One region of the Actinoplanes sp. NBC_00393 genome, then DNA from elsewhere that is predicted to be linked to it. Evidence: riboswitches for the same ligand, from Rfam matches in the RefSeq annotation. Region 1 holds a riboswitch; the other holds the start of a gene.
What was found. Region 1 has a riboswitch for ZMP and ZTP ahead of OHA21_RS31820 (bifunctional 5,10-methylenetetrahydrofolate dehydrogenase/5,10-methenyltetrahydrofolate cyclohydrolase). Riboswitches for the same ligand answer to the same signal wherever they lie in the genome.
Positions count from the first base shown of each region.

Region 2: it holds a riboswitch for ZMP and ZTP, as region 1 does, so the genes downstream of both, OHA21_RS41515 (glycine hydroxymethyltransferase) here and OHA21_RS31820 (bifunctional 5,10-methylenetetrahydrofolate dehydrogenase/5,10-methenyltetrahydrofolate cyclohydrolase) in region 1, are expected to answer to the same signal.

Region 1 is NZ_CP107942.1:6,879,792-6,890,645, forward strand. Features, by position in the region: gene dxs (1-deoxy-D-xylulose-5-phosphate synthase) at 1-1,885, opposite strand, end outside; ZMP/ZTP riboswitch at 2,019-2,101, shown strand; gene OHA21_RS31820 (bifunctional 5,10-methylenetetrahydrofolate dehydrogenase/5,10-methenyltetrahydrofolate cyclohydrolase) at 2,116-2,973, shown strand; gene OHA21_RS31825 (alkene reductase) at 2,996-4,069, opposite strand; gene OHA21_RS31830 (MerR family transcriptional regulator) at 4,127-4,522, shown strand; gene OHA21_RS31835 (class I SAM-dependent RNA methyltransferase) at 4,462-5,751, opposite strand; gene OHA21_RS31840 (APC family permease) at 5,748-7,781, opposite strand; gene OHA21_RS31845 (potassium channel family protein) at 7,895-8,560, shown strand; gene OHA21_RS31850 (potassium channel family protein) at 8,562-9,242, shown strand; gene OHA21_RS31855 (DUF3159 domain-containing protein) at 9,210-9,980, opposite strand; gene OHA21_RS31860 (OB-fold nucleic acid binding domain-containing protein) at 9,977-10,354, opposite strand; gene OHA21_RS31865 (DUF3710 domain-containing protein) at 10,441-10,854, opposite strand, start outside.
Region 2 is NZ_CP107942.1:8,960,626-8,971,479, forward strand. Features, by position in the region: rRNA gene OHA21_RS41500 (23S ribosomal RNA) at 1-2,178, shown strand, start outside; rRNA gene rrf (5S ribosomal RNA) at 2,294-2,410, shown strand; gene OHA21_RS41510 (hypothetical protein) at 2,567-3,211, shown strand; ZMP/ZTP riboswitch at 3,252-3,342, shown strand; gene OHA21_RS41515 (glycine hydroxymethyltransferase) at 3,363-4,787, shown strand; gene OHA21_RS41520 (metallophosphoesterase family protein) at 4,823-5,326, opposite strand; gene OHA21_RS41525 (discoidin domain-containing protein) at 5,585-7,741, shown strand; gene OHA21_RS41530 (LacI family DNA-binding transcriptional regulator) at 7,720-8,721, opposite strand; gene OHA21_RS41535 (substrate-binding domain-containing protein) at 8,831-9,862, shown strand; gene OHA21_RS41540 (ABC transporter permease) at 9,866-10,854, shown strand, end outside.

The DNA.
Region 1 (10,854 bases):
CGGTCACGTCCCGCGCCACGTCCTGCGCGGTCAGGCCCAGCGAGGAGAGGATCTCCGCGCGGGTGCCGTGCGGGTGGAAGCCGACCGGCACGCCGAAGTCGCGCAGCGGGACGGTCACCCCGGCGTCGCGCAGCGCGCTCGCCACCGCGTCACCCACGCCACCGGCACGCACGCCGTCCTCGAGGGTGACCACGAACCGGTGCGCGGCGGCCAGGCCGGTCAGCTCGATCGGCACCGGACGGACCCAGCGCGGGTCGACGACCGTCACGCCGTACCCCTGCTCGGCGATGCGCTCCGCAACGTCCAGCCCCAGGCCCGCGAACGAGCCCACCGCGACGACCAGCACGTCCTTGCGGCCGCCCTTGTCGGGCCCAGTCTCGCGCAGCACGTCGACCTGCCCCACCCGGCGCAGCGCCGGGGTGTCCGGCGCGACCGAACCGGTCGGGAACCGCACGATCGTCGGGCCGTCCTCCACCGCGACCGCCTCACGCAGCTCCTCGCGCAGCGTCGCGGCGTCGCGCGGCGCGGCGATCCGCAGGCCGGGCACCACACCGAAGACGCTCATGTCCCACATGCCGTAGTGGCTCGGCCCGTCCGGCCCGGTGATCCCGGCCCGGTCCAGCACGAAGGTCACCGGCAGGTTGTGCATCGCCACGTCCAGCAGGACCTGGTCGAACGCCCGGTTCAGGAAGGTCGCGTAGACCGCCACCACCGGGTGCAGCCCGCCCATCGCCAGGCCGGCCGCGCTCGTCGCCGCGTGCTGCTCGGCGATGCCCACGTCGTAGGTCCGCTCCGGGTACTTCTGGGCGAGCGCGGCGATGCCGGTCGGCTCGGCCATCGCGGCGGTGATGCCGACCACGTCCGGACGCTCGTCGGCGATCTTCACGAGCTCCTCGGAGAAGACCTTCGTCCACTTCAGCGACGGCTTGGCGGTCAGCGCGCCGGTCTGCGGGTCGAACGCGCCCGGACCGTGCAGGCAGTCCGCCTCGTCCTGCTCGGCCGGCCGGTAGCCGTACCCCTTCTTGGTGACCGCGTGCACGATGACCGGGGCGTTGAAGCCCTTGGCCCGGCGCAGCGCGGACTCCATCGCCAGCTGGTCGTGGCCGTCCACCGGGCCGATGTACTTCAGGCCCAGGTCCTCGAACATCGGCTGCGGGCTGACCGCGTCCTTGATGCCCTTCTTGACCGCGTGCAGCACCTCGAAGACCGGCTTGCCCACCACCGGGGTCTGCCCCAGCGCGTCCTTGACCAGGTCGAGCACCCGCTCGTAGCCCGGGTTGAGGCGCAGCGTGGAGAGGTGGTCGGCGAGACCGCCGATGGTCGGCGCGTACGACCTACCGTTGTCGTTGACCACGATGACCAGCTTGTTGCGGGTGGCCGCGATGTTGTTCAGCGCCTCCCAGCACATGCCACCGGTCAGCGCGCCGTCACCGACGACCGCGACCACGTGCCGGTCCTCGCCGCGCAGCGTGAACGCCTTGGCGAGGCCGTCCGCGTACGACAGGGCGGTGGAGGCGTGCGAGTTCTCGATCAGGTCGTGCTCGCTCTCCGCCTGACTCGGATACCCGGTGAGACCGCCGCGCTGGCGAAGGAGGTCGAAGCCGTCCTGCCGGCCGGTAACGATCTTGTGTACGTAAGCCTGGTGGCCGGTGTCGAACAGGATCCGGTCGCGTGGCGAGTCGAACACCCGGTGCAGGGCGAGGGTCATCTCGACCACACCGAGGTTCGGACCGAGGTGCCCGCCGGTACGCGAGACCTTGGCCACGAGGAAGTCACGAATCTCGGCCGCGAGCAGGGACAACTGCTCTGGGGTCAGTCGCTTCAGCTCACCGGGAGCGGTGATGCTGGACAGCAGGCCGGCCGAGGTCGAGGGGGAGTCGCTCATGAGCGTGGAGTCTATCCGGGCCTCGCTTTTCCGCGACTGGAGCGAACGGGCAGAGCCGATCCTCCACACAACCCTCACATCCCCCGTCCGGCCACCCCGGTTGGCCGGACGAGCCCGCCGTCCGGCATCCTGGGAGGCAAGCAGCGACTGGCGGCACGGGGATGGTCGAACCATCGGGGAGCGCGTCACGAGGAGTCGACCGCCTGGGCTCCCCGGTTGAGGAGTCGCACATGTCTGCCCGTTTGCTTCCCGGCGCCCCGGTCGCCGAGTCCGTGCTCACCGACGTCAAGGCGCGGGTCACCGCGCTCAAGGAGCGCGGTGTCCAGCCCAGCCTGGCCACCATCCTGGTCGGCGACGACGACGCCAGTGCCGGCTACATCCGGATCAAGCAGAAGCAGGCCGCCGAGCTCGGTTTCGCCTCGCCGCACCAGCACCTCAGCGGCGACGTCACGCAGGCCGACCTGCTCAAGGTGATCGCCGAGTTCAACGACGACAAGAACGTGCACGGCGTCCTGATCCAGTACCCGATCCCGGCCCACCTGGACTACGACGCCGCCCTGCAGACCCTCGACCCGGACAAGGACGTCGACGGGATGCACCCGCTCAACATGGGCCGGCTCGCGGTCGGCCTGCCCGGCCCGCTGCCCTGCACCCCGGCCGGCATCGAGGCGCTGCTCGCCTTCCACGAGATCGAGGTCTCCGGCCGGGAGGTGGTCATCCTGGGCCGCGGCGCCACCCTGGGCCGGCCGCTCGCCATGCTGCTGGCCCAGAAGCGGCCGACCGCCAACGCCGCGGTCACCGTCGTGCACACCGGGGTGAAGGACTGGCCGCGCTACACCCAGCGCGCCGAGATCCTGATCGCCGCCGCCGGCGTTCCGGGCATCATCCAGCCCGAGCACGTCAAGCCCGGCGCGGTCGTGATCGGCGCCGGCGTCCGCTACGAGGGCCGCCGCCTGCTGCCGGACGTCGACGAGTCCTGCGCCGAGGTGGCCGGCGCGATCACCCCGCGGGTCGGCGGCGTCGGCCCGACCACGGTTGCGATGCTGTTCCGCAACGCCGTCACCGCGGCCGAGCGCGCCACCGCCTGACCGCTCCGCGGCCCGGTCGAGCTCAGGCGGCGTACTGGTACGCCGGATACGTCAGGTAGCCGGCGTCACCACCCTGGTAGTACGTCGCCTCCTCGACCGGGGCCAGCGGCAGGCCGATCCGCAGCCGCTCCACGAGATCCGGGTTGGCGACGAACGCCCGCCCGAAACTGATCAGATCCGCGCCCAGCCCGAGCCAGTGCTCGGCCTCGGTCCGGCCGGTCTGCTTCGGCCCCATCGGCAGCACCGGGTTCATGATCAGCACGCCTGGCCAGGCCCGCCGGAGCTCGATCAGCACCTCCTCGTCCGCGGTCGCCTCCAGATGCACGTAGGCGATCTCCAGCCGGGCCAGCTCGCGCAGCAACGCCGCGTACATCTCCGGAATGTCGGACTCCTGGACGCCCCAGAAAGTGCCCGCGGGGGACAGCCGGATACCGGTCCGCGCTGCGCCGACCGCATCGACGGCCGCCTCCACCGCCTCGACGGCGAACCGGATCCGGTTCGCCACCGGCCCGCCGTAGCGGTCCGTGCGCAGGTTCGCGTTCGACGACAGGAACTGCGAGATCAGGTACCCGTTGGCGCCGTGCAGCTCGACCCCGTCGAATCCGGCCTCGACGGCCCGCCGCGCGGCCGACCCGTAGGATTCGGCCTGCTCCGGCACCTCCTCGAGCGCCAGCGCCCGCGGCACCGGCGCCGGCTGCGGCCCGCTCGGCGTGAACACGTCACCGATCGCCGGAACGGCCGACGGCCCGACTGGCTGCAGCCCGGTGGTGTCCGGATGTGACACCCGGCCACCGTGCATCACCTGGGCGAAGATCCGGCCGCCGCTGGCGTGCACGGCATCGGTCACCGGCCGCCAGGCGGCCACCTGGGCATCGGTGTGCAGGCCCGGCGTGCCCGGATTGGACTGCCCGACGGCGTTGGGCTGCACGCCCTCGCTCACGATCAGGCCGGCGGTGGCGCGCTGCGCGTAGTAGGCGGCCATGGACGGGGTGGCGAGACCACCGGCGGCGGCACGGACCCGCGTCATCGGGGCCATCACGATCCGGTTGGGCAGCGACAGGTTGCCGAGCGGGAACCCGCTGAAGAGCTTCGTCATGCGGCTACGCTAAAACCTCACACTGACGTCAGAGGCAAGGTTACGGAGGCCACAGAATTGCGCATCGGTGAGCTCGCGGCCCGGGCCGGCGTCAGCGTCCGCTCGGTCCGCTACTACGAGGAGCAGGGCCTGTTGTCCAGCGTGCGCAGCCCGAGCGGCCAGCGGCTCTACGGCGACAAGGAAGTCGAGCGGGTGGAGTTCATCCAGCGGCTCTACGCGGCCGGCCTGTCCAGCCGGACCATCGCCGACCTGATGCCCTGCGTCGAGTCCCCCAGCGAGGAGAACTCGGACGCCGCCCTGGACCGGATGGCCCTGGAACGCGACCGGCTCTCCCGGCACATCGACGAGCTGGCCCGCACCCGGGACACCCTGGACCGCCTGATCGTGGTGGCTCAGCGGGCGCGCGAGGAGCTGACCTCCGGCTCCAGCAGCGCCACGCACTCCACGTGCTGAGTCATCGGGAAGCAGTCGAAGGCCCGGATCCCGGTGGCGGTGTAACCCTCGGCCCGGAACGTCTTCAAGTCCCGGGCCAGGGCCGCCGGGTCGCACGCCACATAGGCGATCGCGCGCGGCCCGGCCGCCGCCACCGCCTTGACCACCTTCGCGCCGGCGCCGGCCCGCGGCGGGTCCAGCACCACCAGGTCGACCGGGCCGGTGACCCGCCGCCGGCTCAGCGCGGCATCCACCTTGGCGGTGACGATCTCCACGTTCGGCAGGCCGCCGAGGTTGGCACGGGCCGCGGCCACCCCGATCGAGGAGGACTCGACCACTGTGGTCCGGGCGCCGGTGCGAGCGGCCAGGGCCGCCGCGAACAGCCCGGCGCCGCCGTACAGGTCCCACGCGACCTCGCCTTCGGCGGGCCGCAACATCTTCAGCACCACACCGACAAGCGTGTCGGCGGCGGCCGGGTGCACCTGCCAGAAACCTTCCGGGGGTACGTGCCAAGCACGCCCACCGGCCACCTCGGTGACCTCCTCGGGCCCGGAGAGCCGGACCAGTCCCCCACCCGACGGGGCATCGGTGAGATCGTCCCCGGTCAGCGGTGACCGGCTGGCGAGCACCGCCACCTCACCGCCGGTGCTCGCGACCGCCTGCAGACCGTCCGCCTCCGGCCAGGTCCGCTTGAGCAGGTCGAGCTCCTGGATGGCCGGGTGCGCGATCCGGCACCGGTCGATCGCCACCACCTCGTGGGAGCGGTGCTTGAGCAGGCCCGGGCGGTCCGCGGCGTCCACCGAGTAGCGGATCCGGCTGCGCCAGCCCAGCAGCCGATCGGGTCCGGACGGGCCGGGGAGCGGCTCCACGCGTACGAAAATCCGGTCCTGATCCTCCGGGCTGAGCCCGGCCAGCCGTCCCAGCTGTTCCCGGACCACCGCGGTCTTCCACCGCAGCTGCGCGTCCTCGGTGGCATGCTGGAGGTCGCAGCCGCCGCAACCACCCGGATGGGCGAACGGGCAGGGCGGGGTGACCCGGTCCGGGGAGGCCTCGTGGATCTCCACCGCGTCGGCCCGCAGATAGCCGCGGTGCAACTCGGTGATCTCGGCGGTGACCCGCTCGCCGGGCAGCGCGTGCCGGACGAAGATCACCCGGCCGTGCGGTCCGCCGATCCGGGCCACGCAGTGCCCACCGTGGGCGGGCGCGCCCACGGTCACCTCGACCCGGTCGCCCTCGACCAGCTCGGTCATGACGGCTCCCTGTCGTTGCCGAACGGTTCGGCCTCCTCGGCCCGGTTGCGCGGGCCGCGGGCCGGTGCCCGGCTCAGACCGCGGTCCAGCCGCTCCAGATCGCGGTCCTGGCTGGAGCGCAGCTGCCACGGCACGCTGGTGACCATCACGCCCGGCTCGAAGAGCAGCCGGCCCTTGATCCGCAGCGCGCTCTGGTTGTGCAGCAGGTTCTCCCACCAGCGGCCGACCACGTATTCCGGCACGAAGACGGTGACCACGTCGCGCGGCGAGGAGCGGCGCACGCCCTTCACGAAGTCGATGATCGGCCGGGTGATCTCCCGGTACGGCGAGTCGACCACGGTCAGCGGCACCGGCACCTGACGCCGCTCCCACTCCTCCTGGATGTTGCGGGTGTCGTTGTCGTCCACGTTCACCGTCACCGCGGTCAGCGTGTCCGGCCGGGTCGCCTGCGCGTACGCGATGGCCCGCAGCGTCGGCATGTGCACCTTGCTGACCAGCACCACCGCGTGGTTGCGGGAGGGCAGCACGGGCCGCTCGTCGGTCGGCTTCAGCTCCTCGGCGACCCGGGTGTAGTGCCGGTGGATGGCCACCATGAGCCCGTAGATCACCACCATGGCGGCGATCGCGATCCAGGCGCCGAGCAGGAACTTGGTGATCAGCACGATGATCAGTACTGCCCCGGTAAGTCCCATTCCGAACGTGTTGATGGCCCGCGACCGGATCATGCGGCGCCGGCGTTCCGGGTCCCGCTGGGTGCGCAGCAGCCGGTTCCAGTGCCGGATCATGCCGGCCTGGGACAGCGTGAACGAGACGAAGACGCCGACGATGTAGAGCTGGATCAGCTTGGTGACCTCGGCCTCGAACGCCACGATCAGCACGAGCGCGGCGACCGCGAGGAACAGGATGCCGTTGCTGAAGGCCAGCCGGTCGCCGCGGGTGTGCAGCTGCCGGGGCAGGTACCGGTCCTGGGCGAGGATCGAGCCGAGCACCGGGAAGCCGTTGAACGCGGTGTTCGCGGCCAGGAAGAGGATCATCGCGGTCACCGCGCCGACCACGATGAACAGCACCGAGCCGGAGCCGAACACCGTCTCGGCGAGCTGGGTGGTCACCGTCTTCTGTACGTAGTTCGGTGGGCCGGCGAGGATCTGCAGGCTCTCGTTCTCCACGTACTGCAGGTGGGTGGCCCGGGCCAGCAGGATGATGCCGGAGAGCATGACGATCGCCAGACCGCCGAGCAGCATCAGCGTGGTGGCGGCGTTCCTGCTCTTCGGCGGCTTGAACGCGGGCACGCCGTTGGAGATGGCCTCGACACCGGTCAGCGCCGCACAGCCGGACGAGAACGTCCGTAACAGCAGGAAGACGAAGCCGATCTGGGTGAGGTGGTGCTCCTCGGCGTCGATCACCAGGTCGGCGCTGGGCGCCCGCAGGTCGTCACCGAGGATGAAGACCCGGACCAGCCCGGTGAGGATCATCCCGACGATCACGATGATGAACAGGTAGGTCGGCACCGCGAAGGCGGTCCCGGACTCGCGCAGTCCCCGCAGGTTGAGGGCGCTCAACAGGACCACCGCGGCGATCGCCACGCCGATCTTGTGCTCGGCCACCCAGGGCACCACCGAGCCGAGGTTGCTGACTCCGGAGGAGACCGAGACGGCGACGGTCAGGATGTAGTCCACCAGCAGGGCACTGGCCACCCCGAGCCCGAACTTCGGCCCCAGGTTGACCGTGGCCACCTCGTAGTCGCCACCGCCGGACGGGTACGCGTGCACGTTCTGCCGGTAGCTCGCGACCACCGTCACCATCACCACCGCGACGGCGAGCGTCACCCAGGGCGAATACACGTAGGCGGCGGCACCGGCGATCGAGAGGGTCAGCAGGATCTCGTCCGGCGCGTACGCCACGCTGGAGAGCGCGTCGCTGGCGAAGACCGGCAGTGCGATCCGCTTCGGCAGCAGCGTGTGTTTCAGCTTGTCCGAGCGGAACGGACGGCCGAGAAGCAGCCGTTTGGCGAGGGAGGTGGTACTGGCCACGAGTGCCAAGAGTACGGGCGGGCGACCACGCCCGTACCCCGCCCCGGACACCGTCGGCTAGAAGCGCATGGCAGGCTCACACTGGTCCGTAGTGATTCGGGAGGGCACGAACCGTGCACGTGGTGATCATGGGGTGCGGCCGGCTCGGTTCGACGCTGGCACAGAAGCTCGACGCGCAGGGTCATCACGTGGCCGTGATCGACCGCGACGCCGAGTCCTTCCGGCGGCTGGGCTCGGAGTTCGGCGGCGTGACGGTGAACGGGATCGGCTTCGACCGGGACGTGCTGCAGGCCGCCGGCATCGAACGGGCGGATGCGTTCGCAGCGGTCTCCAGCGGCGACAACTCCAACATCATCTCGGCCCGGCTGGCCCGCGAGACGTTCGGCGTGAGCCGCGTCGTGGCCCGAATCTACGACTCCCGGCGGGCCCAGGTCTACGAGCGGCTCGGCATCCCCACGATCGCGACGATCCGGTGGGCCGCCGACCGGATGTTCCGCTACCTGGTGCCGGAGGACCGCGTCGAGGTGTTCCGTGACCCGACCAGCGTGGTCAGCATCGTGGAGGCGCCGCTGCACCGGGACTGGATCGGCCGGCCGGTGAAGTCGCTGGAGGAGCGGACCGGCGCGCGGGTGGCGTACCTGACCCGGTTCGGGATGGGCCTGCTCGCCCAGCCCTCCACCGTCCTCCAGGACGGCGATCAGGTCTTCCTGCTGGTGACCGACGAGACCGTCGGCACGGCACTGGACATCTGCGAGCGCGCCGACAAGGAGGGCAACTGACATGCGCATCGCCATCGCCGGCGCCGGCAACGTGGGCCGGTCCATCGCGCAGGAGCTGATCGGCAACGGGCACGACGTGATGCTGATCGAGCGGCAACCCCGTCAGCTCTGCCCGGAACGGGTGCCGCAGGCCCAGTGGGTGCTCGCCGACGCCTGCGAGCTCAGCAGCCTGGAGGAGGCCGACCTGGCGTCCTGCGACGTCGTGGTGGCGGCCACCGGCGACGACAAGGCCAACCTCGTGGTGTCGCTGCTCGCCAAGACCGAGTTCGCGGTGGCCCGGGTGGTGGCCCGGGTGAACCGCGCCGAGAACGAGTGGCTGTTCACCGAGCAGTGGGGCGTGGACGTCGCGGTGAGCAAGCCCCGCCTGATGGCCGCCCTGGTCGAGGAGGCGGTCACGGTCGGCGACCTGGTCCGGCTGATGACCTTCCGCCAGGGCGAGGCGAACCTCGTCGAGATCACCCTCCCGCGCGACGCGCCGTACGAGGGGAAGCCGCTCCGCTCGGTGCCGATGCCCCGGGACGCCGCCCTGGTCGCCATCCTGCGCGGCAAACGGGTCCTGGTGCCCACCCCGGACGACCCGCTCGAGGCCGGCGACGAGCTGATCTTCGTGTGCACCAGCGACGTCGAGGATCAGATCCGCGCCGTGGTGCTAGGCGACGGCGGCCTCCCGGCGCTGGGCTGACGTCACCCGGTGGATCGCCCAGGCGGTGAACGCGAACGTGCCCGCGTAGATCGGCCAGCTCACCAGGATCCGCACGATGCCGAGCGCGTTGGCCTCACCGATGGCGTACAGGTACGCCTGGATGCCGGCCCGCACGCACAGTGAGGCCACCCAGAGCAGGGTCAGCCACTGGAAGGTCCGGAACAGCCGGGTGTTGCCGAACCAGTCCTGGCGGCCCTTGTTGGCCATGATGCCCCAGGCGTACCCGATCAGCGGCTTGCGGAAGACCACCGAGAGCAGCAGCACCGCGGCCTGACCGAAGGTCAGCAGGATGCCGGGCAGGTAGAAGTTCTTGGCATCCCCGGTACGCCACGCCAGCCAGGCGCCGATCGCGATGCCGAACAGGCCGTTCACCGCGTGTCGCACCGGCTGCCGGCGGATCAGCCGGACCGCGCCGATGCCCACCGCCGAGCCGACCGAGCCGATGATCGCCCAGAGCAGCGCCTCACGCTTCTCCAGGCCCACCACCGACTCGCCGAGCAGCACGTTGAGCACCACGAAGGCGAGCACCGGGAGGCTGGACTCGATCAGCCCGCGGACCCCGCCGAGCTGCTCGGAGATCTGCTCGCTCATCGACGGGAGCGGCTCGTCCTCATCGTCCTTGCGGACCTGATGAAGCTCCAGCTCCTCGACGACCTCCTCGGCGATCCGCTCCTCGACCGACTCGTGCGCGGCGTGGCGCGGCTCGCTGCCACTCACCGGGGCGCCTCCAGCTCGTAGTACGGGTTGTAGATCACCTTACGGTCGTCGCGGACCGCGATCCGGCCGCGCGCGGTGAGCTGGCGTCCCGGCTCGATGCCGGGGATCGACCGGCGTCCCAGGAAGACCAACGTGACCACGTCGCTGCCGTCGTAGAGGTCGGCCTCCAGCGTCGGCAGGTTGGTGCGTGGAGTGTACGCCACCGTCCGCAGTCGCCCTGACACCGAAACGACCTGACCCCGCTGACACTCCCCAGCCGGGACGGCGCCGCACTTGGCGCTGTCCCGCTGCAACTGCTCCGCGTCCAGCTCCGCCTCGGTCGCTGTCAACCGGTTGAGGAACCTGCGCAGACCGGTGCGCTCTTCGGTCGTCATGACTCCGCTGTCACCTTCCTCGACGCCATGCGGGTCTCGGGTCCACGGTACGCCCGATGGATCGTGGTGACATGGATCACTCCCGGCTATTCGGCCTGTTGACCCTGCTCGGCCATCTCCCGCGGCAGGCGCAACGGCAGCGGCTCGCGGACCGGCCGGGGCTCGTTGTCCCGGATCACCACCAGGCCGGACAGCACCTCGCCGAGCACGCCCTCGCGGCCCGGGTCGGAGGCGGCCGCACCCTGGTACAGCGCCCGGACCATCCAGCGGGGGCCGTCGACACCGACGAACCGCACGTCGGCCGGCCCGTCCGGGGTGTTCACCCGGGCCGCCAGCTCGATCCCGTACTTCCCGGTGAGCTCCTGCGGGCTGACCCCGTCGGCGGCCATCGCCTCGGCGATCTCGGCGCGCACCTCGTCCCAGATGCCCTCGGTCTTCGGCGCCGCGAAGACTCCCAGCTGCAGGGCGCTCTCGCCGTCCACCAGCACGATCTGCTCGAC
Region 2 (10,854 bases), 2.1 Mb from region 1:
TCTTGCCGGAGGTAGAGCACTGGATGGTCTAGGGGGCCTACAAGCTTACTGAAATCAGCCAAACTCCGAATGCCGGTAAGTGAGAGCGCGGCAGTGAGACTGCGGGGGATAAGCTTCGTAGTCGAGAGGGAAACAGCCCAGATCGCCAGCTAAGGCCCCTAAGCGTGTGCTAAGTGGAAAAGGATGTGGGATCGCATGGACAACCAGGAGGTTGGCTTAGAAGCAGCCACCCTTTAAAGAGTGCGTAATAGCTCACTGGTCAAGTGGTTCCGCGCCGACAATGTAGCGGGGCTCAAGCACACCGCCGAAGCTGTGGCATTCACACATTAACCCGGTCGTTCAGCTAGACTGAATGATCCAGGTGTGTGGATGGGTAGGGGAGCGTCGTATGGGGGGTGAAGCGGCGGAGTGATCCAGCCGTGGACGCCATACGAGTGAGAATGCAGGCATGAGTAGCGAATGAAGGGTGAGAACCCCTTCCGCCGGATGACCAAGGGTTCCAGGGCCAGGCTAATCCGCCCTGGGTGAGTCGGGGCCTAAGGCGAGGCCGAGAGGCGTAGTCGATGGATAACGGGTTGATATTCCCGTACCCGCAAAGGAGCGCCCAAGACGAACCTTCCTGTACTAACCACGCAAAGCGCCGGCGACCTTCGGGTCAAGGGTGTGGAGTCTGGGACCTCGGGTGGTAGTAGTTTAGTGATGGGGTGACGCAGGAAGGTAGATGATCCCGGCCGGTGGTTGTGCCGGGGTAAGCGTGTAGGCCGTGCCATAGGCAAATCCGTGGCGCATATAGGCTGAGACGTGATGCCGAGCCGTTCTGGTGAAGTCATTGATCCTATGCTGCCGAGAAAAGCCTCTAGCGATGTTCCGAGCGGCCCGTACCCTAAACCGACACAGGTGGTCAGGTAGAGAATACCGAGGCGACGGGTGAACTGTGGTTAAGGAACTCGGCAAATTGCCCCCGTAACTTAGGGAGAAGGGGGGCCGGACGCGTGAAGCCCCGTGCGGGTGGAGCGTGGTATGGCCGCAGAGAGCAGGGGGAAGCGACTGTTTACTAAAAACACAGGTCCATGCCAAGTCGTAAGACGATGTATATGGACTGACGCCTGCCCGGTGCTGGAACGTTAAGGGGACCTGTTAGCTCTTCGGGGCGAAGCGGAGAACTTAAGCGCCAGTAAACGGCGGTGGTAACTATAACCATCCTAAGGTAGCGAAATTCCTTGTCGGGTAAGTTCCGACCTGCACGAATGGCGTAACGACTTCCCCACTGTCTCAACCACAGGCCCGGCGAAATTGCAGTACGAGTAAAGATGCTCGTTACGCGCGGCAGGACGGAAAGACCCCGGGACCTTTACTATAGCTTGACATTGGTATCTGAATTTAATTGTGTAGGATAGGTGGGAGCCGGTGAAGCTCGGACGCCAGTTCGGGTGGAGGCGTTGTTGAAATACCACTCTGTTGGGTTTGGGTATCTAACTTGCGGCCCTGATCGGGTCGAGGGACAGTGTCTGGTGGGTAGTTTAACTGGGGCGGTTGCCTCCTAAAGGGTAACGGAGGCGCCCAAAGGTTCCCTCAGCCTGGTTGGCAATCAGGTGTTGAGTGTAAGTGCACAAGGGAGCTTGACTGTGAGACTGACGGGTCGAGCAGGGACGAAAGTCGGGACTAGTGATCCGGCACTTGCGTGTGGAAGCGGTGTCGCTCAACGGATAAAAGGTACCCCGGGGATAACAGGCTGATCTTCCCCAAGAGTCCATATCGACGGGATGGTTTGGCACCTCGATGTCGGCTCGTCGCATCCTGGGGCTGTAGCAGGTCCCAAGGGTTGGGCTGTTCGCCCATTAAAGCGGTACGCGAGCTGGGTTTAGAACGTCGTGAGACAGTTCGGTCCCTATCCGCCGTGCGCGTTGGATACTTGAGAAGGGCTGTCCCTAGTACGAGAGGACCGGGACGGACGAACCTCTGGTGTGCCAGTTGTTCTGCCAAGGGCACGGCTGGTTGGCTACGTTCGGAAGGGATAACCGCTGAAAGCATCTAAGCGGGAAGCTCGCTTCGAGATGAGGTATCCCACCACCTTGAGTGGGTAAGGCTCCCAGCTAGACGACTGGGTTGATAGGCCGGAAATGTAAGCACGGTAACGTGTTGAGTTGACCGGTACTAATAGGCCGAGGGCTTAACCACCCTAAATTTTCTGCTTGCGTCCACTGTGTGATTCACAGCAAACGAACAACCACCCCGGTTGTTCGGCCTCAAAAGGCCGGCACGGGTTGCTGGTTAGCGTTTCGCTGATAGTTGTTTCGGTGGTCATAGCGGTGGGGAAACGCCCGGTTACATTCCGAACCCGGTAGCTAAGCCCGCCAGCGCCGATGGTACTGCACTCGGGAGGGTGTGGGAGAGTAGGACGCCGCCGGACTCAACGTGACAGAAAGGCCCACCCCGACCGGGGTGGGCCTTTCTTTTTGCCCCGTACCGGACTCGTTACCGTTCCGTGACCTGGATCCGCGAACCAACGTCGTGAGGGACGCATCGCACCTAGTGACAGCGATGAGAGTTCGAGGAGAGGCAAAGCATGCGACGCACAGTTCTGGTTCTGGCTGCGGTGGCCGGCCTGACGTTGATCACCGGTTGCACCGAGTCCCCGGAGTCGTTGGACGGTGCCGCAGCACCGGTCGGCGGAGCGGTCTCCCGTTCGGCGCCGACGCCGGCCGCGGTCACCGAGTCACCGTCGGCGGCGCCGTCGACGGACCCGCCGGTGACGACCACCACGAGGCCGCCGAAGCCGAAGGCCTCCTCAGTGCTCGGCCCCGACGGCCTGGGCGCGCTGAAGCTCGGCATGTCCTTCACCGCGGCGAAGAAGACCGGCCTGCTGGTTTCCGACGACCCGGCGGCAGAGGTTCAGGGCTGCAACTCGAACTACTACCCCAAGTCCTCCGGCGACTCTGATGCTGCGGTGTTCTTCAACGGCGACAAGGGTCTGGTGTCGTTCACCGCGTACCGGGGCGTGGCTACTCCGGAAGGCATCAAGCTCGGCAGCAGCCTCGCCGCTGTGAAGAAGGCGTACTCGGACTGGGATGTCCTCACCGGTCCCGGGGAGGACGGCCGCGGTTGGGTGAAGGTTCCGGGCAACAGCAAGGCTGTCTACAACATCACGATCGCCGAGGACGAGGTCGTGCACATGAACCTGCAGCTGCGTGACCAGGACTGTTACGAGTAGGGATTGGGTGTGCCGTCACCGGACCGCGTCGGTATGCTGGCGTGCGGGCCGTGACTGGCGCGTTCGGATGGTTGACCATCGGGGAGCGGCTCCGTCGAGACGACGACTTGCCGTGCGCCTGGGCCTCTTCACTACGTGATAGGGAGGTCCCATGTCAGAGTTGAACGCCGAATCCACTGCTTTCCGCTCCGCCCTCGAGGTGGTCCGTTCCGTCGAGCCGCGTATTGCGGATGCGATCGCCAAGGAACTGACCGACCAGCGTGAGTCGCTGAAGCTGATCGCGAGTGAGAACTACGCTTCCCCGGCTGTGCTGCTCGCCATGGGTAACTGGCTCTCCGACAAGTATGCGGAGGGCACCATCGGCCGTCGTTTCTACGCCGGCTGCCAGAACGTCGACACCGTCGAGTCCGTCGCTGTCGAGCACGCCAAGGCGCTGTTCGGCGCGCCCTATGCGTACGTGCAGCCGCACTCCGGCATTGATGCGAACCTGGTCGCCTACTGGGCGATTCTGGCCGACCGCGTCGAGGTGCCGTTCCTGAAGAAGTTCGAGAAGCGGCAGATCAACGACCTGACCGACGCCGAGTGGGCCGAGCTGCGGCAGGCCTTCGGCAACCAGCGGCTGCTCGGCATGTCGCTGGACGCCGGCGGTCACCTGACCCACGGGTTCCGGCCGAACATCTCCGGCAAGATGTTCGACCAGCGCAGCTACGGCGTCGACTCGGCGACCGGGCAGATCGACTACGCGGCGCTGCTGGAGTCGGCACGCGAGTTCAAGCCCGCGGTGATCGTGGGCGGCTACTCGGCGTACCCCCGGAAGGTGAACTTCGCGAAGATGCGCGAGATCGCCGACGAGGTCGGCGCCACCTTCATGGTCGACATGGCGCACTTCGCCGGCCTGGTCGCGGGTGGGGTGTTCACCGGCGACTACAACCCGATCCCGCACGCGCACATCGTCACGACCACCACGCACAAGAGCCTGCGCGGCCCGCGCGGTGGCGCGGTGTTCTGCCAGCCGGAGCTCTCGTCGCAGGTCGACCGCGGCTGCCCGATGGTGCTCGGTGGCCCGCTGCCGCACGTGATGGCCGCCAAGGCGATCGCGTTCGCCGAGGCCCGCCGGCCGGAGTTCGCGACCTACGCCCAGCAGATCGTCACGAACAGCCAGGCGCTCGCCGAGGGCCTGGCGAAGCGGGGCGTGCAGCTGGTCTCCGGCGGCACCGACAACCACCTGGTGCTGCTCGACGTGCACCCGTTCGGCATCACCGGCCGTCAGGCCGAGCAGGCCCTGCTGGACAGCGGCATCGTCACCAACCGCAACGCGATCCCGCAGGACCCGAACGGGGCCTGGTACACCTCCGGCATCCGGATCGGCACCCCGGCGCTGACCAGCCGTGGTCTCGGCACCGCGGAGATGGACCAGATCGCCGAGCTGATCCACACCGTGCTGGCCAACACCAGCCCGGCCGAGGGGTCCAAGGCGAAGTTCACCCTCGACCCGGCCCTCGCGGACCGGATCAGCAAGCAGGCGTCCGAGCTGCTGGCGCCGTTCCCGCTGTACCCGAGCGTCGACCTCGGCTGATCGTTCGCAATCGCCGCCCCGGAGAGATCAACGGATCACTTCCGGGGCGGCAGTCTGTGCAGAGTCACGTCGGTCAGGGTGCCGGCGGCGACCTCGGTCGTGAGGTACGTGGCGTAGGGCTGGCGCCGCCGGTCGGTCGGGGAGCCGGGGTTGAGCAGCCGCAGGCCGGAGTCGGTCGTCGTGTCCCAGGGAATGTGGGAGTGGCCGAAGACCAGTACGTCCACGTCCGGGAAGCGTTCGGCACAGCGTTTCTCGCGTCCACCGGACGGCCCGGTCTCGTGGATGACGGCGAACCGTACGCCCTCCAATGTGGCATGCGCGACTTCCGGCAGGCGCTTGCGCAGCGCCGGGCCGTCGTTGTTGCCGTAGCAACCGATCAACCGGGCCGAGCGGGCCTCCAGCTGATCGAGGAGATCCACGACCACCCAGTCGCCGGCGTGGATCACCACGTCGGCGGCGTCGATCGCGGCCCACAGTGGGGCCGGCAGGTCGCGGGCGCGCTTCGGGACGTGCGTGTCGCTGATCAGGACAAGACGCATGCGATCGATCCTAATTGTTGCGGTCTGGGTGCCGTGGGCGTTGTTGCACGCCACGCCGGAACCGGTTCCGGATTCGCTGTTATCAACGTGTGAACGCGCTGGTGGTCCCGGCTGAGCAGGGATTCGGCGCCAGATGACGGTCAGGTTCCGGAACTGTTGCGAACTATGGACATCAATTCGTGCTCCTCCTTACGGTTCGGCCGGGGAGCGCTCTCCAAGGTGCTCCCTAGGAAGCCTTACCGTTCCCAAGGAGAAGCAATGAGACGCTCCCCCTGGCGGCTCGCCGCCGCCGGTGGCCTGGTCGCCGTACTGGTGGCCGGGTTCACCTCGATCACCGCGAGCGGCGCCGCAGCCGCCGAGGTGCTCCTGTCCCAAGGCAGGCCGGCCACCGCCTCCTCCACCGAGGCGTCCGGCGCGTACGCGGCATCCGAGGCGGTCGACGGCAACGCCGGCACCCGCTGGTCGTCGGCCTTCTCCGATCCGCAATGGCTGCAGGTCGACCTGGGCACCAGCAAGGCCGTCTCCCGGGTGGAGCTCAGCTGGGAGACCGCGGCTGCCAGGGCCTTCCAGATCCAGGTGTCCGACAACGGGACCAGCTGGAACTCGATCTACTCGACCACCACGGCAACCGGCGGGAACCAGAACCTCACGGTCAACGGCACCGGCCGGTACGTGCGGATGTACGGCACCCAGCGCACCACCGGCTACGGCTACTCACTCTGGGAGTTCAAGGTCTTCGGTGACGACGGTGGCGGCACCGGCCCGACGATTCCCGGCGGTGGCAGCCTCGGCGCCAACGTGGTGGTCTTCGACCCGTCGATGTCGAGCGCGTCCATCCAGGCCCGGGCCGACGAGATCTTCCGGCAGCAGGAGACCGCCCAGTTCGGCACCGGCCGGTGGGTGCTGGCGTTCAAGCCGGGCACCTACAACGGGCTGAACATCCAGGTCGGCTTCTACACCTCGGTGGTCGGTCTCGGGCAGAACCCGCAGGACGTACGGATCAACGGTGACATCACCGTCGACGCCGGCTGGTTCCAGGGCAACGCCACCCAGAACTTCTGGCGGTCCACCGAGAACCTGTCGGTCTACCCGGTGAACGGCACCAACCGCTGGGCGGTCTCACAGGCGGCGCCGTTCCGCCGGATGGACATCCACGGCAACCTGAACCTGGCGCCGAACGGCTACGGCTGGGCGTCCGGCGGCTACGTCGCCGACTCACGGATCAGCGGCAGTCTCGGGCAGTACTCGCAGCAGCAGTGGCTGACCCGGAACAGCCAGATCGCCTCGAACACCAACGGCGTGTGGAACCAGGCGTTCGTCGGGGTGCAGGGTGCTCCGTCGGCGGCCGGCTACCCGAACCCGCCGTACACCACGATTGCGAACACGCCGGTGATCCGGGAGAAGCCGTACCTCTACGACGGCGGTGTCTTCGTGCCGTCGCTGCGGACGAACTCCACCGGCATCTCCTGGGCGAACGGCAACACGCCGGGCACGACCATCCCGCTCTCCCAGTTCTACGTGGCCAAGCCGGGTGACTCGGCGGCGCGGATCAACCAGGCCTTGGCCCAGGGGCTGAACCTGCTCTTCACGCCGGGCATCTACCAGATCGACCAGACGATCAACGTGAACCGGGCCAACACCGTCGTGCTCGGCCTGGGCTACGCGACGATCATCCCGATGAACGGCATCACGGCCATGCAGGTGGCCGATGTGGACGGTGTGAAGGTGGCCGGCATCCTCTTCGACGCGGGCACCACCCTGTCGCCGAACCTGCTGGTCATGGGTCAGAGCGGATCGTCGGCGAACCACGCGGCCAACCCGTCTTCGGTGCAGGACGTGTTCCTCCGGGTCGGCGGTTACATCGCCGGAAAGGCCACCAACAGCCTGCTGGTGAACAGCAACAACGTGATCATCGACCACATCTGGGCGTGGCGGGCCGACCACGGCAACGCGGGCACCTACGCCTGGAACACGGCGATCGGTGACCACGGTCTGATCGTCAACGGCAACGACGTGACGGCGTACGGGCTGTTCGTCGAGCACTACCAGAAGTACCAGGTGATCTGGAACGGCAACGGCGGCCGGACCTACTTCTTCCAGAACGAGATGCCGTACGACCCGCCGACCCAGGCGGCCTGGCGGACCGGGGCGAACGGGTACGCGGCCTACAAGGTGGCCGACTCGGTGAACACGCACGAGGCGTGGGCGATGGGCAGCTACTGCTACTTCAACGTCAACCCGTCGATCCACGCGGACCGCGGCTTCGAGGTTCCGGTCAAGTCCGGGGTGCGGCTGCACAACCTGCTCACGGTGTCACTCGGTGGCAACGGCGTGATCGACCACGTGGTCAACACGACCGGTGGGCCGGCGCAGGGGACCGCGACAGTTCCGTCCTACGTGGTCAACTTCCCGTAGATCTCCCCACTGCCGCGCGGGATCAGGGTGGTCGCCACCTTGATCTCGCGCGGTGGGCCGTCGTAGCCGTCGATGCGCTCGAAGAGCACACCGGCAGCCGCGTGGCCGATTCGCACCGGGTGCTGCGCGACCACGGTCACCGCCGGGTCGAGGAGATCGGCGAGCGGGAAGTCGTCGAAGCCGACCAGCGCGACCTCGCGGTGCAGCCCGAGCCGGCGCAGCGCGCGGACCGCGCCGATGGTGATCAGATTCTGACTCGTGAAGAGGGCGGTGGGTGCATCGGCGCGGCGCAGCAGGGTCAGCGTTGCGCGTTCCGCCGCGGCCTCGCCGTGAATGTCGTGCAGCACCGGGCCGGGTCGGTGCCCGAGCGCCTGCAGGTATCCCCGGAACCGGTCGCGCGCGGTGGCTATCCGCTGGTGGTCGCCGAGGAAGGCGATGCGGCGATGGCCGTGCGCGACGAGGTGCCGGACGGCTCCGGCAGCACCGGCGACGTTGGTGGAGACCACCGTGTCGGCCTCGAAGCCGGACGGCCGCCGATCCACGAAGACGATCGGCGTACCGGTGAACCGACTCAGGTAAGACTGATCAGAAGCGGCCGGTGCCACGATCAGACCGTCGGTCTGCCGCTGCCGGAACGCGCGGGTCAGCTCGCGTTCCCGGCGGTCGTCCTCGTCGAGGCTCCCGGTGAGCACGTGCACCCCGCGGCCGTGCGCCGCATCCTCGATCGACCGGTGCAGGGCGGCCGAGAACGGGTTCGCGACGTCCTCCAGGAGCACCCCGATGGTCCGGGTACGCCGATCGTTGCGCCGCAGCATGCTGGCGCCGAGATGCGGCCGGTAGTCGAGGGACTCGACCGCCGCCCGCACCCGATCCGCAAGGTCGGGCGCGACGGTGGGCTCGCCGTTGACCACCCGGGACACGGTCTTCAGGCTCACTCCGGCGGCGCGGGCCACGTCGTTCATGGTCGGTTTTCCGGACATGTCGGAACCTCCAGCACGGACAGCAATTAGCTGGAAACTCATTGTTGACACGTACAAAACACGGGCGTCTACTCCAAGACAACGTTGTCTCTCGATGTCCGGAGGAGACATGCGCCAGCCATCCAGGCTCGTTGCCGCCGCGGGTTGCCTGCTCCTGGCCCTCGCCGGCGCCGCCTGCAACCGGGGCGGAAACGAGGAGGTCGTCGGTCTGATCACGAAGACCGACACGAACCCGTTCTTCGTGACGATGAAGCAGGGCGCGCAGAAATCCGCCGATCAGCTCGACGTCGACCTGCAGACCTTCGCCGGGAAGGTGGACGGCGACAACGAGGCGCAGGTGCTGGCGATCGAGAACCTGATCTCGTTCGGCGCCAAGGGTTTCCTGATCACGCCGAACGACTCGAAGGCGATCGTGCCGGCCATCGACCGGGCGCACGAGGCGGAGATGCTGGTCATCGCGCTGGACACCCCGGTCGAACCGGCCGATGCCGCGGACGCCACGTTCGCCACCGACAACTTCGAGGCCGGCCGGCTGATCGGTCAGTGGGCGAAGGCGAAGTTCGGCCGGGACAGTGGCAACGCCAAGATCGCCATGCTCGACCTCAACGCCAACCAGGTCTCCGTGGACGTGCAGCGCGACCAGGGCTTCCTGGAGGGATTCGGGATCGACATCGGCGACCCCGGCCGGATCGGCGACGAGAACGACCCACGGATCGCCGGGCACGACGTGACCGACGGCAACGAGGAGGGTGGGCGTACCGCGATGGAGAACCTGTTGCAGAAGGATTCGTCGATCAACCTGGTCTACACCATCAACGAGCCGGCTGCGGCGGGGGCGTACGAGGCGCTCAAGGCGGCCGGCAAGGAACGGGACGTCACGATCGTCTCGGTCGACGGCGGCTGCCCGGGTGTCGACAACGTGGCCAACGGGGTGATCGGCGCTACCTCGATGCAGTTCCCGATCCGGATGGCCGAGCTGGGGGTCGCCGCGATCGCGCAGTACGCGAAGGACGGCACCCGGCCGCAGAACACCGCCGGCAAGAACTTCGTGGACACCGGCGTACAGCTGATCACCGACGACCCGCAGGCCGGCGTGGAGGCGAAGGACTCCGCGTGGGGCAAGCAGAACTGCTGGGGGTAACCGATGGCGACCACCACCGCGGACTTCGAGGTCAAACAGCACGACTCGTTCGGGCTGCGCGTGCAGCACCTGTTGCACGGCAACCCGGTCCTCGGGCCGCTGGCCGTGCTGCTCGTGGCGATCATCGCGTTCTCGATCGTCAACGCCCGGTTCTTCTCCGCCGCGAACCTCTCCCTGGTGCTCCTCCAGGTGACCGTCATCGCCACGCTGGCGCTCGGGCAGACGCTGATCATCCTGACCGCCGGCATCGACCTGTCGGCCGGCGCGATCGCGGTCTTCTCGTCGATCCTGATGGCGCTCTTCTGCACCGACGCCGGCATGCCCGGCCCGATCGCGCTGCTGCTCGGCTTCGCGTGCGGCACGGCGATGGGCGCGATCAACGGCGCCCTGGTCACCCGGATCAAACTGCCGCCGTTCATCGTCACGCTCGGCACGCTGACCATCTTCTTCTCGCTCAATTCGGTGGTCAGCAACAGCGAGACGGTACGCGGAACGGACATGCCCGGCCTGATGACGTGGACCGGCGAGTCGATCCCGATCGGCTCCTTCCGGCTCAGCTACGGCTCGATCATCATGCTGCTGCTGTTCGGCTTCTTCGCCTACGCGCTGAGCTCGACGGCGTGGGGCAAGCACGTCTACGCGACCGGTGACGACGTGGAGGCGGCGCGGCTCGCGGGTATCCGTACCGGCCGGGTGCTCTTCTCGGTCTACACCGTGGCGGGCCTGCTCTACGCGATCGCGGGCTGGATCCTCATCGGACGGCTCGCCTCGGCCAGCCCGAACGTCGGCACCGAGTACAACCTCGACTCGATCACCGCGGTGGTGCTCGGCGGGACCAGCCTCTTCGGCGGCCGCGGCGGCGTGATCGGCACCCTGATCGGAGCGCTCATCGTCGGTGTCTTCCGCAACGGCCTGCAGCTCAGCGGCGTCGAGGTGGTCTGGCAGGGCTTCGCGATCGGTCTGCTCGTGCTCATCGCCGTCTCCCTGGACCA